DNA from 2 places in the Modestobacter sp. URMC 112 genome. Region 1 is predicted to be linked to the other one. Evidence: riboswitches for the same ligand, from Rfam matches in the RefSeq annotation. Region 1 holds a riboswitch; the other holds the start of a gene.
The links. A riboswitch is a leader RNA that binds a small molecule or an ion and turns the genes downstream of it on or off. The one in region 1 is predicted to bind S-adenosylmethionine.

Region 1 (7,125 bases):
GTTCCCCGACGTGTCCGGACCCGCGCCCCGCTTCTTCGACGTCCCCGATGTCCCCGACCCCGGGCTCGTGGTGGTCGCCACGGGGAACTGGCAGCCCTGACCGCACCCCGGCGCCTCCGGCGGAACCGACTCGGCCCGCCGTCCGTTGCCGCCCACGTGCGTCCCGTCCCCGGGCCCGCGCCCGTCGGCCCGAGCCCTGGTCCCCACCTTGGCACCCGGTCGGCGGTCGCCGCCCTGCTCACCGCCCTGCTCGCCGTCGCGCTCGTCGTGCTCACCCCGCCGGACGCGGCGCGTGCCGCCGAGGACGTCGGGACCGAGGACGCGCGGGTGCCGTCGGGGACCGGTCCCGACGCGGTCGAGCTGGACACCACCCTGTACCTCCCCGGCTCGGCCACCCCGGCGGACCCGGCCCCGGCCGTGCTGCTGGCCCACGGGTTCGGCGGCAGCAAGAGCTCGGTCGCCGCCGACGCCCAGGACCTGGCCGAGCGGGGCTACGTCGTCCTGGCCTGGTCGGCCCGCGGGTTCGGCGCCAGCACCGGCCAGATCGGGCTGGACGACCCCCGGTACGAGGTCGCCGACGTCTCCACGCTGCTCGACCTGCTCGCCGGACGCGACGACGTGCTGCTGGACGCCGCCGGCGACCCGCGCGTCGGCGTGGCCGGCGCCTCCTACGGCGGCGCGCTGTCGCTGCTGGCCGCGGCGCAGGACCGGCGGATCGACGCGATCGTCCCGCAGATCACCTGGCACTCGCTCACCTCGGCGCTGTTCCCCGAGTCAGCCGGCACCGTCGAGGACGCCGACACGCTCGCCGCCGCCCCGGTGAGCACCGATGCGGGGGTGTTCAAGCGGTCCTGGGCCGGGCTCTTCTTCGGCGTCGGCTCCGTGCCCACCGGTGGCGGGCTGCTCGGTGGCCTGGCCGGGTTCGGCGGGGGCGCCGCCGGTGGCGGGGGGAGCGCGGCGCGCGACGACGCGTCGGGTGCCCCCGACGTCGCGCCGGACCCCCAGAGGCTGACCTGCGGGCGGTTCCGGGCCGACGTCTGCGCCGCCTACCAGGCCGCTGCCTCCACCGGCACGCTGACCCCCGAGGTCGCCGCGGTGCTCGACCGCAGCAGCCCGGCCGCGGTGCTGGACCGGATCACCGCCCCGACGCTGCTCGTCCAGGGCACCCAGGATTCGCTGTTCGGCCTGGGCGAGGCCGACGCCAACGCCCGGGGCATCGCCGCCAACGGCACCCCGGTCAGCGTGGTCTGGTACGCGGGGGGCCACGACACGTCGGCCTCCGAGCGGGTCACCGCGGACCTGCGGGACCGGGTGGCGGGCTGGTTCGACGTGCACCTGCGCGGGCAGGAGCCCGCCGCCGGGCAGGACGCCGGCTTCAGCTACCCCGCGCCGACCGCGGTGGGCGGCGGGGTCACCGTCCAGGGGGGCACGCAGACCGTCGCCGCCGCGGCCTACCCCGGCCTGGACGGCGGCGACCCCGCGCAGCGCAGCGCCGTGTCCGTCCGAGGCCCCGCCCAGCCGGTGGTCACGCCGGCCGGCGGCAGCCCCGCGGCGCTCACCACCGTGCCCGGCCTGGGCGCGGTCGGCGCCGCGCTCGGCGGGGCGACGGTGGAGGTCCCCGGGCAGTTCGCCGCCTTCGACAGCTCGCCGCTCCCCGACGCGCTGGACGTGGTGGGGACGACCACCACCACCCTCGCGGTCTCCTCGCCCAGCGGGACGGCGACGCTGTTCGCCAAGCTGTACGACGTCGGTCCGGACGGCGGCACGACCCTGCCCGCCGGACTGGTGGCCCCGCTGCGGCTGACCGGGCTGTCCACCGACCCGGCCGCGCCGACCCGGGTCCCGGTGACGCTGCCGGGCATCGTGCACCGCTTCGAGGCCGGGCACACCATGCGGCTGCTGGTCTCCTCGACCGACCAGGGCTTCGCGCTCCCGGCCCAGGCGGCGGTGTACTCCGTCGGCCTCGGGACCGGTACCGCCGAGCTCGCCGTCCCGCAGGCCGGGGGCACCGTCGCCGGCACCACCGGGTCGGCCCGCTGGTGGGTGCTGCTCGGCGTCCTGGCGGCGCTGGGACTGCTCGGCTGGCTGACCGCGGTGCTGTGGGGCCGCCGGCGCCGGCGGCAGCTGTCCGAGGCCAGCCCCGACGGCGAGGACGTGCCGCTGCGCTTCGAGGGCGTCACCAAGGCCTACAAGGACGGCTTCGTCGCCGTCCGGGACCTGTCCTTCGAGGTGCGTCGCGGCCAGGTGCTCGGACTGCTGGGCCCCAACGGCGCGGGCAAGACCACCTCGCTGCGGATGCTGATGGGGCTCATCCGGCCGACCGAGGGGCGCATCTCGGTGTTCGGGCACGCCGCCCGGCCGGGCGCGCCGGTGCTGTCCCGGCTCGGCTCCTTCGTCGAGGGCACCGGCCTGCAGCCGCACCTGTCCGGCCGGGACAACCTCACGCTCTACTGGGCGGCGACCGGCCGGCCGCCCGCCGACGCGCACATGGAGGAGGCGATCGAGGTGGCCGGCCTGGGCGCCGCCATCGACCGCCCGGTGCGCCGGTACAGCCAGGGCATGCGGCAGCGGGTGGCCATCGCCCAGGCGATGCTGGGCCTGCCGGACCTGCTGGTCCTCGACGAGCCGACCAACGGGCTGGACCCGCCGCAGATCCACGCCATGCGCGAGGTGCTGCGCTCCTACGCCCAGACCGGCCGCACGGTGATCGTCTCCAGCCACCTGCTGGCCGAGATCGAGCAGACCTGCAGCCACGTGGTGGTGATGGCCAAGGGCCAGAAGATCGCCCAGGGCACCGTCGAGGAGATCGTCGGCACCGGCGGGGCGGTGCTCCTCGGACTGGCCGACGACGCCGACACCGACCGGGCCGTCGCCGTCCTCGCGGCGCTGCCCGGCGTGGGGCCGGTCGAGCGGGTCGACGAGGGGCTGGTCGTCGACCTCGGTCCCACCGGGCGGGCCGCCGCGCTGACCGCGCTGGTCGAGGCCGGCATCGGGGTGGACCAGCTGACACCCCGTCGCCGGCTGGAGGACGCGTTCCTGTCACTGGTGGGGGAGTCATGAGCACCGTCGAGCCGCACGTCCAGGCGACCGGAGCGGTCGCCGGGTACCGGCCGGAGCGGACGTTGCGACTGTCGGTCGAGCTGCGCCGGCAGTTCAAGCGCCGCCGGACCCTCGGCGTCCTGGCGCTGATGGTCGTGCTGCCGCACCTGCTCATCGGCGCGCTGAAGCTGGGTGGCAGCGAGGAGGCGGCGGAGAACGACCGGGTCAACCTCGTGGACGTCGCGACGGCGAGCGGCCTCAACCTGACGCTCTTCGTGCTCTTCGCCACCACCGGCTTCTTCCTCGTGGTGGTCTTCGCGCTGTTCTTCGGTGACACGGTGGCCAGCGAGGCGCAGTGGGGGTCGTTGCGGTACGCGCTGGCCACGCCGGTCCCGCGGGCCCGGCTGCTCCGCCAGAAGTGGCTGGCTGCCCTGGTGCTGTCGGTCGGCTCGCTGGTCGTGCTGGTCACCGTCTCGCTGGTCGCCGGCGGGGTCGCGTTCGGCTTCGAGGACCTGCAGACGCCGGTGGGCATCTCCCTGGACCAGGGGACGGCGCTGCTGCGGCTGGCCGGGATGGTCGGCTACCTCGCCGTCCACCTGCTCGTCGTCGGGACCCTCGCCTTCTGGCTCTCCACGGTGACCGACGCCCCGCTGGCCGCGGTCGGCGGCGCCGTGTTCACCACGGTCGTCTTCGCCGTGCTGGAGCAGGTCGAGCAGCTGGGCGGCATCCGCGACTGGTTCCCCACGGCGTTCAACTACGCCTGGACCGACCTGCTGCAGACCCCCGTCGACTCCGCCGACCTGTTCCGCGGCGTCGTCCAGGGGCTGGCCTACGCGGCGGTGTTCACCGCCCTCGCCGTCCGCCACTTCAGCCGCAAGGACGTCACCTCGTGACGGCCCCGTCCGGAGGCTCGCACCGAGCTCGCCAGGAGGACCCCGTCCTCCCCACCCCTCGCAGGCTCGGGGCGGTGCCCTGGACGGGGCCTACAGGCTGGCGAGGACGGCCTGGGCCCAGCCCTCGCCCATGGGGGCGTCGGTCACCGACGCGTTGGGGACGGCGGCCACCAGGCCGGTCATCCCCGGGACGGCGGCGCCGTTGGCGGTGATCCACAACCGGGACACCGCGGGGGCCATCTCCAGGTCGCTGACGCTGTCGCCGATCGCCACCGCGTCGGCGGGGTCCAGCCCGCGGCGGGCGAGGTCCCAGCTGATCCCCGCGCCCTTCGTGATGCCGCGCGGCATCAGGTGGTAGACCCGCGGCGGCCGCGCCTCTTCCGCCAGCGTCATCCGCGCGGTGGCCGGGATCTGGCCGTTGTCCTTCAACGTCAGCCAGCCCCAGCCGCGCCCGGCCAGCCACGCGTCGACGGCGGCGGCGTCCACCAGACCCCGCAGCAGGGCGTCGGCGGTGTGCGTCGCGTGCCAGGGCTCGTGCCACTCCAGCCGCCCGGCGTGGGCGGCGACCAGCTCCTCGACCACCCCGAGCTCGGCCATCACCGCCATCGGCGTGCGTCCGGCGTGCTCGCGCGGCAGCTCACCGGTGAGCAGGTGGGTCTCCCGGCCCCCCGCCCAGCTCACCAGCGACCCGAGTTCGGCGATCGACCCGTCGGCGGCGAAGATCCGCGCCGCCTCCACCAGCTGCTCGTGGGTCCGGCCGCTGACCAGCACCAGCGGGACCCCCGCCCGGTGCAGCTCGAGCAGGGCGGTGGCCGGCGTGGCGGTCAGCGCGCGGGCGGCGGTGTGCCAGAACGACCCGCGCGGGCCGACCATGGTGCCGTCGAGGTCGGTGTAGACGATGCGGGTGGGCACCCCGACATCCTGGCCGGTACCCGGCGGAGCGTCCTGTCCGATGCCCGGCGGGCCTCGTCGGCCGTTGCGGTCGGCCGCCCCCGCCGCGGGTAGGCTCTCCCCGTTCCACTCATCCAGAGGGGCAGAGGGACACGGCCCGACGAAGCCCCGGCAACCGCCGTCCGCACACCCGCGGCCGGAAGGTGCCAATTCCGTCCCGCGCGGCTCGACGGCCCGGCGCGGGGAAGATGAGGAGGTAGTCGTCGCATGACCATGACCGCTCCCGGTGCCGCCCAGGCCGACTCGTCGGCAGGGGGCCCGCTCACGCCCAACCCGGCCCGTGGCCTGGTCTGCCGCAACTGCGGCGCCACCTTCGGCCTCATCGCCGAGCACGCCTGCGCCGAGTGCTTCGGCCCGCTCGAGGTGGACTACGACGGCGAGCTGATGCGCGCGGTCACCCGCGGACAGATCGAGGCCGGGCCGCAGAACATCTGGCGCTACGCCCCGCTGCTGCCCGTCGGGCACGACCCGGCCGACCGGGTCACCCTCGACCCGGGGCTGACCCCGCTGGTGCGCGCCGACCGGCTGGCTGCCGAGCTCGGCATCACCGGCGGGCTCTGGGTCAAGGACGACTCCGCCAACCCCACGCACTCCTTCAAGGACCGGGTGGTCAGCCTGGCGGCCACCGCGGCACGGACGTTCGGCTACCGCAAGATCGCCTGTGCCTCGACCGGCAACCTGGCCAACTCCGTCGCCGCCCACGCGGCGCGGATGGGGCTGCCCTCGTTCGTCTTCGTGCCCAGCGACCTCGAGCCGGGCAAGATCGTCCAGTCCGCCGTGTACGGCCAGGCCCTGGTCGCCGTGGACGGGTCCTACGACGAGGTCAACCGGCTCACCAGTGAGCTCGCCGAGACCGACGAGTTCGAGGACACCGCCTTCGTCAACCAGAACGTCCGGCCCTACTACGCCGAGGGCTCCAAGACGATGGGCTACGAGATCGCCGAGCAGCTCGGCTGGCGCATCCCCGCCCAGGTCGTCATCCCGATGGCGTCGGGGTCGCTGCTGACCAAGGTCGACAAGGCCTGGCGCGAGCTGACCGCCGCCGGCGTCGTCGAGGCCACCGACTGGAAGGTCTTCGGCGCCCAGTCGGCCGGCTGCGACCCGATCGCCACCGCCTTCGACAACGGCTGGGACGTGGTCAAGCCGGTCAGGGCCACCGGCATCGCCAAGTCCCTCGCCATCGGCAACCCCGCCGACGGCCCCTACGCCCTGGACGCCGTCCGGCGCACCGGCGGCTCGGTCGGCCGGGCGGGGGACGAGGAGATCGTCGCCGGCATCCGTGACCTGGCCCGGACGACGGGCATCTTCGGTGAGACGGCCGGCGGGGTCACCGTCGCGGTGCTGCGGAAGCTGGTCGAGAGCGGTCGGCTCGACCCCAGCCGGGAGGTCGTCGTCCTCAACACCGGTGAGGGGCTCAAGACCCTCGACCCGCTGCTGCCGGTGGTCGGCCCAACGCACCGGGTCCAGCCGTCGCTGGCCTCGCTCCGGGCGGCCGGCCTGATCGGGTGAAGGACCCCGTCCCCCCCCCCCCCCACCCCTCGCGAGCTCGGGGCGGTGCCCTGGACGGGCCGTACCACAGTTCGGGTGAGACCGCGCGTCGGGCCCCTGGCCAGCGCTGTCGCCTGCTGTACCGTTCCGCGCGGTTCGGGTCCCACGTTCGTGTTCGACGGGCGGAAGAGCTGACACCCGGCTACCCGTCCCGGGGGCCGTCCGCACGCACGGAACGTGGGAGCACACGTGGCACAGGGCACCGTGAAGTGGTTCAACGCCGAGAAGGGCTTCGGCTTCATCGCCGTCGACGGCGGCCAGGACGTCTTCGTCCACTACTCGGCCATCCAGATGGACGGGTACAAGAGCCTCGACGAGGGACAGCGCGTCTCCTTCGAGGTCGTGCAGGGCGAGAAGGGGCCGCAGGCGGACGCCGTCCGCGCCGAGTGACGCGGTGACACCCGAGGCCCGGTCCCCGTCAGGGGGCCGGGCCTCCGGCGTCCCGGGGGCCTGCGTGGACCCCCGTTCTTGCACTCGGATGGGTCGAGTGCCAGACTCGTGGTTGGCACTCGGAGTACCTGAGTGCCAACCAGGTCGGAACGGTGAGACACCGGTCGTGGGCCGCAGGAGCGTCCACGCCGCCGGTGTCGTCCGTCGCGGGCGCCGGACCTGACCAGCCAGCGATCCACGCATGGAGGACATCACCACATGGCCAAGATGATCGCCTTCGAGGAAGAGGCTCGCCGCGGCCTCG
Region 2 (7,125 bases), 930 kb from region 1:
TGCAGGTCGGTATCGTGCTCGCGCTGATCGGCGCCCCGTTCTTCATCGCGCTGGTCCGTCGCCGCCGGACGGCCGCGCTGTGAGCGTCGCCGCGCCGGCGCGGCCGGACACCCCGTACCGGTCCGGGACGGTCGTCCGCATTGGCCCCGCCTCGGGCATCGTGCGGTGGCGCGCGCTGGCCGTCCCCGCCGGGGCCCTCGCCGTCCTGGTGCTGCTGTCCGCGGTCGGTCTGGGCCGCGGCGACTTCCCGATCGGCGTGGCCGACGTGCTGCGTACCCTGGCCGGGCTCGGGGAGCGCAGGCAGGAGCTCGTCGTCCTCCAGCTCCGGGCGCCGCGGACCGCCGTCGGCGTGCTGGTCGGCCTGGCGCTCGGGGTGGCCGGTGCGCTGTTCCAGACCTTCGCCCGGAACCCGCTGGCCTCGCCAGACACCCTCGGCATCACCCAGGGCGCCTCGGTCGGGGCGGTGGCGGCCATCGTGCTGAGCGCCGGGGCCGGCGGCGTGGGTGGCGGCATCGGCGGGCTGGCCGTCCCGCTGGCCGCGCTGCTCGGCGCGCTGGCCGCCGGCCTGCTGCTGTTCGGGCTGACCTGGCGGGCCGGCATCGACGGACACCGCCTGGTGCTGGTCGGCATCGCCCTGTGGTCGATGGCCGCGGCGCTCACCGACTGGCTGCTCACCAACGCCGAGATCAACGACGCCGCGTCGGCCTACGTGTGGATCACCGGGTCGCTCAACGCCCGCACCTGGGAGCACGCCGTCCCCCTGGCCCTCGCCCTGCTGGTGCTGCTCCCGCTCGCCCTGGCGTGCAGCCGGGTGCTGGGGGTGCTGCAGTTCGGCGACGACACCGCCCGCGGGCTGGGGGTGCGGCTGCCGCTCGCCCAGGCGGCCGTCGTCCTGGTCGCCGTCGGCTGCGTCGCCTCCGCCGTCGCCGCCGCCGGGCCGATCACGTTCGTGGCGCTGGTCGTGCCGCAGATCGCCGTCCGGCTGGCCGGCGGGTCCCGCCCGCCCGTGCTGGCCTCCGGGCTGCTCGGCGCGGTGCTGGTCGTGGGCGCGGACCTGCTGACCCGGACCGTGCTCCCCGACACCCTGCCCGTGGGCATCCTCACCGCCGTCGTCGGCGCCCCCTACCTGCTCTGGCTCCTGGTCCGCGGAAGGCGGCGATCCACCCTGTGACCGCTCTGGACACCCCCCGCACGACCGCGCCGGTGCGGCTGGCCGCCGACGGCGTCCGGCTGGCCTACGGCGACCGCGTCGTCGTCGACTCGCTCGACCTCTCGCTGACCGACGGCTCGTTCACCGCGATCATCGGCCCCAACGGCTGCGGCAAGTCCACCCTGCTGCGCGCCCTGGGCCGGCTGCTGCGCCCCACAGCCGGCGCGGTGCTGCTGGACGGCCGGGCGATCACCGCCACGCCGACCCGCGAGGTGGCCAAGGTGCTCGGCCTGCTGCCGCAGACGCCGCTGGCACCGGAGGGGCTGACCGTCGCCGACCTGGTCGCCCGCGGCCGGCACCCGCACCAGAGCTGGCTCCGGCAGTGGTCCTCGGACGACGCCGCGGTGGTCGCCGAGGCCCTGGCCTGGACCGACCTGTCCGAGCTCGCCGACGCCCCGGTGGACGCGCTGTCGGGCGGGCAGCGCCAGCGCGCCTGGATCTCCATGGCGCTGGCCCAGGGCACCGACCTGCTGCTGCTCGACGAGCCGACCACCTACCTGGACCTCGCGCACCAGGTGGACGTGCTGGAGCTGATCTCCCGGCTGCACACCGAGCGGGGCCGCACGGTGGCCGTCGTGCTGCACGACCTCAACCTGGCCGCCCGCTACGCGCAGCGCCTGGTGGCGATGAAGGACGGCGTGCTGGTGGCGGCCGGGACGCCGGAGGAGGTCCTCACCGAGCGCCTGCTGGCCGAGGTGTTCGAGCTGGAGGCCCGGGTCCTCCCCGACCCGGTGACCGGGACGCCGATGGTCGTGCCGGTCCGCCGGCTGCGCGACGGGCGGACCCCGTCCTCCTCCTGAGCGCCGCAACGGGGCCCCGTGACCTCGGTGGCGGCGGTCACGGGCCACACTGGACGGCGATGGAAACCCTCGCCATAGCCCCCGTCAGCGACTTCGTCGACTGGGCCCGCGACCGCGGGCTCCAGGTCCTGCTGATCATCGTCGGGTCGGTGCTGCTGGCCCGCTTCGTCAGCTGGACCGGCCGCCGGATCACCGACCGGATCGACGCGAACGCCAGCGGCTCGGACGCGCTGGTGCGCTCGGAGGCGGCCAAGCACCGGCACTCGCTGACCCAGGTCCTCACCTGGGTGGCCATCGTGCTCATCTACTCGATCGCGGTCTTCTTCGTGCTCGACCGGCTGGGCATCCCGGTGACCGGGCTGGTCGCCCCGGCCACCGTGCTGGGCGTGGGCCTGGGCTTCGGCGCGCAGCGGATCGTCGGGGACGTGCTGGCCGGCTTCTTCCTGATCACCGAGCGGCAGTACGGCTTCGGCGACGTCGTGTCGATCAGCGTCGTCGGCGCCCCGGAGGCCGCCCGCGGCACGATCGAGGACGTCACGCTCCGGATCACCCGGATGCGCTCCGCCGACGGCGAGGTGGTGATCATCCCCAACGGGCAGATCGTCAAGGTGGTCAACCTGTCCCGCGACTGGGCCCGGGCGGTGGTGGACGTGCCCGTGCCCTCGACAGCCGACGTCAACCGGGTGCAGGACGTGCTCCGCGGGGTCGGCCGGCAGGCCTTCGCCGACGAGCGGCTGCACCCGCTGCTGCTCGACGAGCCCAGCGTCATGGGGGTGGAGAGCCTGTCCCTGGACGAGGTGAACGTGCGGGTGGTCGCCCGGACCCTGCCGGGCAAGCAGTTCGAGGTCTCCCGGGACCTGCGCGCCCGGGTGGCGCTGGCGCTGTCCCGGGAGGGCGTCTCGCTGCGGGCCGGAGCGGTGCCCGACGGACCCGGGAGCGTGCAGGACGAGGCGCTGGCCGAGGACCGCGTGCGCAGCGGGAGCCGGGCATGACCGGCCCGTCGGGCCCGCCGACCCGGGCTCTGCCCGCGGCCGCCCCGCCGCCGCCGTCGTCCGAGCCCTCCTCGTCGGCCCCCGCGCCGGCGTCCTTCTGGCGCCAGCGGGTGCCCGCCCGGATCGGCCGGGCCCGCACGTCCACCGTCGTGCTGGGGGTGCTGTTCGTCGTCCTCGCCACGCTGTACGTGCTGGTCCGGCCGGACGTCGAGTACACGACCGTGACCACCGAGACCGGGCAGACGGTCCGGGTGCCGGTGTCCCAGCTCGGCCCCACCACCGAGCCGGCCGAACCGGCCACGCCCACGACCGAGGCCCCGGTGGAGACCGGGCCGAGCGCGGTGCCCACGACCACCGACCCCGCGGAGCCGACGACCTCCCGGGACACGGCCCCGGCCCCGACCACCGCGGAGGAGGAGACGGAGCCCACCGGGACGACGCGGGAGACCACCAGCGAGGCACCGGCGACGACGGAGGAGTCGGCCCCCGACCCGGAGACCCAGGAGACGACCACCCCGACCGGCTGAGCCGGGCTCAGAACCGGGTGACGACGGCGATCCCCGGTTCCCGGCCCACCGCCGCCAGCGCCGGCCCGGCGTCGTCCAGGGACAGTTCCGTGGTGACCAGCAGCTCGGGCCGCAGCCGGCCGGCGGCGATCAGCGACAGCAGCGCCGGGTAGTCCGCCGCGGCCATCCCGTGGCTGCCCAGCACGGCCAGCTCGCGGGCGATGACCAGCTCCATCGGCACCTCCGGGCGGCCGAGCGCCGGGGGCAGCAGCCCCACCTGCACGTGCCGGCCGCGCGGGCGCAGGCAGCGGATGGAGTCGGTGCAGGTGTCCGCGCTGCCGACGGCGTCCAGCGAGACGTGCGCGCCGCCGCCGGTGAGCTCGCCGACGGCGGCCGGGACGCCGTCCGGCCCCCGCACGGTGTGCTCGGCGCCCAGCCGGCGGGCCAGCGCCAGCGCACCGGGGGCGACGTCCACCGCGACCACCCGGGCGCCCGCGGCGACGGCGACCTGCACCGCCGACAGCCCCACCCCGCCGCAGCCGAGGACGGCCACCCACTCCCCCGGGCGCACCCGGGCGACCCCGGTGACCGCCCGGAAGGCGGTGGCGAAGCGGCAGCCCATGCTGGCCGCCGTGGAGTCGGGCAGCTCGGGGGGCAACGCGACCAGGTTGACGTCCGCGGCGTCCAGCGCCACGAGCTCGGCCAGCGAGCCCCAGTGGGTGAAGCCCGGCTGCGTCTGGCGCAGGCACACCTGACCGGCGCCCTCCCGGCAGGGGCCGCACGTGCCACAGGCGCAGACGAACGGCACGGTCACCCGGTCGCCGACCGCCCAGCTCCGCACCCGCCCGCCGACCGCGGCCACCGTGCCGGCCAGCTCGTGACCGGGCACGTGCGGCAGGACGACGTCGGGGTCGTGCCCGGACCAGGCGTGCCAGTCGCTGCGGCAGATGCCGCTGGCCCCGACCCGGACGACGACGCCGTCGGGCGCCGGCGCCGGGTCGGGCACCGACCGGACCTCCAGGGGGCCACCGAACTCCTCGAACACCAGTGCGCGCACGCACCCCAGCCTGCCGTGCGCCGGGACGTGCCCGGCGGCGGACCGGCTCCGGACCCCCGGCGCCCGGGGCCTCTGCGCGGCCCCGCGGGCGCCGTCCTAGGATCACCGCAGCTCACGAGAGGCAGCGACAAGCACCTGGCTGGCTGCCCGGCAACCTCAACTCCGTCTGAGGTGCTCCAGGGGAAGAGCTGGCCGGACGGCGACCGCCGCCCGGCAAGGACGGAGCGTCCTCGCGCCGGAGGCTCCGCGACCCGAGGAGGACCTGGCGCATGACCGAACCCAGCGGCTGGAGCTTCGAGACCCGGCAGATCCACGCCGGCGCGGCCCCCGACCCCACCACCGGCGCCCGCGCGCTGCCCATCTACGCGACGACGAGCTACCAGTTCCGCGACACCCAGCACGCGGCGGACCTGTTCGCCCTGGCCGAGCTGGGCAACATCTACACCCGGATCATGAACCCGACGCAGGACGCGCTGGAGCAGCGGGTCACCTCGCTGGAGGGCGGCGTCGCGACCCTGGCCGTGGCCAGCGGCCAGGCGGCCGAGACCCTGGCGATCCTGAACGTCGCCGAGGCCGGCAGCCACGTGGTGGCCTCCGCGTCCCTCTACGGCGGCACCTACAACCTGCTGCACCACTCGCTGCCGAAGATGGGCATCGAGGTCTCCTTCGTGGAGGACCCCGACGACCCGGAGAACTGGCAGTCCCTGGTGCGGGAGAACACCAAGGCGTTCTACGGCGAGACGATCGGCAACCCCAAGGGCGACGTCCTGGACATCGCCGCGGTCGCCGAGGTGGCGCACCGCAACGGCGTCCCGCTGATCGTGGACAACACCATCGCCACGCCCTGGCTGATCCGACCGATCGAGCACGGCGCCGACGTCGTCGTCCACTCGGCGACCAAGTACCTCGGCGGCCACGGCACCGCGATTGCCGGGCTGATCGTCGACTCGGGGAACTTCGACTGGACCGGGGGCAAGTTCCCCGGGTTCACCACCCCGGACCCGACCTACCACGGCGTGGTCTACGCCGACCTCGGCGCGCCCGCCTACGCCCTCAAGGCCCGGGTGCAGCTGCTGCGCGACCTGGGCCCGGCCATCTCCCCGTTCAACGCCTGGCTGGTCGTGCAGGGCATCGAGACGCTGTCCCTGCGGCTGGAGCGGCACGTCGCCAACGCCCAGCAGGTCGCCGAGTGGCTGGACGCCCGGGACGAGGTCGAGTCGGTGCACTACGCCGGGCTGCCGTCCTCCCCCTGGCACGCCGCCCAGCAGCGGTACGCGCCCAAGGGCGCCGGCGCCGTCCTCGCCTTCGAGATCGTCGGCGGCAAGGAGGCCGGCCAGCGCTTCGTGGAGGCGCTGGAGCTGCACAGCCACGTGGCCAACATCGGGGACGTGCGCAGCCTGGTGATCCACCCGGCCTCGACGACGCACTCGCAGCTGACGCCGGATGAGCAGCTGACCGCCGGCGTCACGCCCGGCCTGGTGCGGCTGGCGGTGGGCCTGGAGGGCATCGAGGACATCCTGGCCGACCTGGAGTCCGGCTTCCGCGCCGCCAAGGGCGCCTGAGGTGGCCGGGGTCCGGGACGCCGGACCGGTGTCCCGGACCCCGTCGCCGCCGGTCCGGGCGGGCGGGTGGCTCGAGGGCGACCCGGTCGCCGACCGGCTGTTCCTCGACCTGGACGGACCGGTCCGGCTCGAACGCGGCGGCTCGCTGCCCGCCGTGCGGGTCGCGTACGAGACCTGGGGGACGCTCGCGCCCGACGGCGGCAACGCCGTGCTGGTCGAGCACGCGCTCACCGGGGACAGCCACGTGGTCGGTCCCGCCGGGCCCGGACAGCCGACGCCGGGCTGGTGGCCCACCCTGATCGGGCCCGGCGCGCCGCTGGACAGCGACCACTGGTTCGTCGTCTGCGCCAACGTGCTCGGCGGCTGCCAGGGCACCACCGGGCCGTCCTCGACCGCGCCGGACGGCGGCCGGTGGGGCTCCCGCTTCCCCGAGGTGACCATCGGCGACCAGGTGGCGGTGGAGGCCGCGCTCGCCGACGCGCTGGGGATCGACCGGTGGCGGGCGGTGCTCGGCGGCTCGATGGGCGGCATGCGGGCGCTGGAGTGGGCGGTGTCGCGGCCCGACCGGGTCGGGGGGCTGTTCTTCCTCGCCTCCGGCGCCGTCGCCACGGCCGACCAGATCGGCACCCAGACCACCCAGCAGACCGCCGTCCGCACCGACCCGCGCTGGGCGGGCGGCGACTACCCGCTCGGCGAGGGACCGGTCGCCGGCCTGGGCACCGCCCGACGGATCGCGCACCTGACCTATCGCAGCGGTCTGGAGCTGGACGCCCGGTTCGGGACGACGGTGCAGCCCGACGGCCGGTTCGCCGTCGCCTCCTACCTCGACCACCACGCCGCCAAGCTCGCCGCCCGCTTCGACGCCGGCAGCTACGTGGTGCTCACCGAGGCGATGAACAGCTGGGACGTCGGCCGGGGCCGCGGCGGGGTGGAGGCGGCGCTGGCCCGGGTCACCGCCCGGTCCGTGGTGGCGGGGGTGGACACCGACCGGCTCTACC

Region 2: another riboswitch for S-adenosylmethionine. It lies ahead of ACWIX6_RS01890 (bifunctional o-acetylhomoserine/o-acetylserine sulfhydrylase); the one in region 1 lies ahead of thrC (threonine synthase).

The regions. Positions count from the first base shown of each region.
Region 1 is NZ_CP199957.1:4,354,477-4,361,601, reverse strand. Features, by position in the region: gene ACWIX6_RS20755 (LytR C-terminal domain-containing protein) at 1-100, shown strand, start outside; gene ACWIX6_RS20750 (alpha/beta fold hydrolase) at 157-3,060, shown strand; gene ACWIX6_RS20745 (ABC transporter permease) at 3,057-3,932, shown strand; gene ACWIX6_RS20740 (HAD family hydrolase) at 4,023-4,844, opposite strand; SAM riboswitch class I at 4,951-5,078, shown strand; gene thrC (threonine synthase) at 5,091-6,392, shown strand; gene ACWIX6_RS20730 (cold-shock protein) at 6,621-6,821, shown strand; gene groL (chaperonin GroEL) at 7,080-7,125, shown strand, end outside.
Region 2 is NZ_CP199957.1:406,442-413,566, reverse strand. Features, by position in the region: gene ACWIX6_RS01920 (FecCD family ABC transporter permease) at 1-83, shown strand, start outside; gene ACWIX6_RS01915 (FecCD family ABC transporter permease) at 80-1,171, shown strand; gene ACWIX6_RS01910 (ABC transporter ATP-binding protein) at 1,168-2,010, shown strand; gene ACWIX6_RS01905 (mechanosensitive ion channel family protein) at 2,070-3,002, shown strand; gene ACWIX6_RS01900 (hypothetical protein) at 2,999-3,529, shown strand; gene ACWIX6_RS01895 (zinc-binding dehydrogenase) at 3,537-4,565, opposite strand; SAM riboswitch class IV at 4,676-4,791, shown strand; gene ACWIX6_RS01890 (bifunctional o-acetylhomoserine/o-acetylserine sulfhydrylase) at 4,835-6,127, shown strand; gene metX (homoserine O-acetyltransferase MetX) at 6,156-7,125, shown strand, end outside.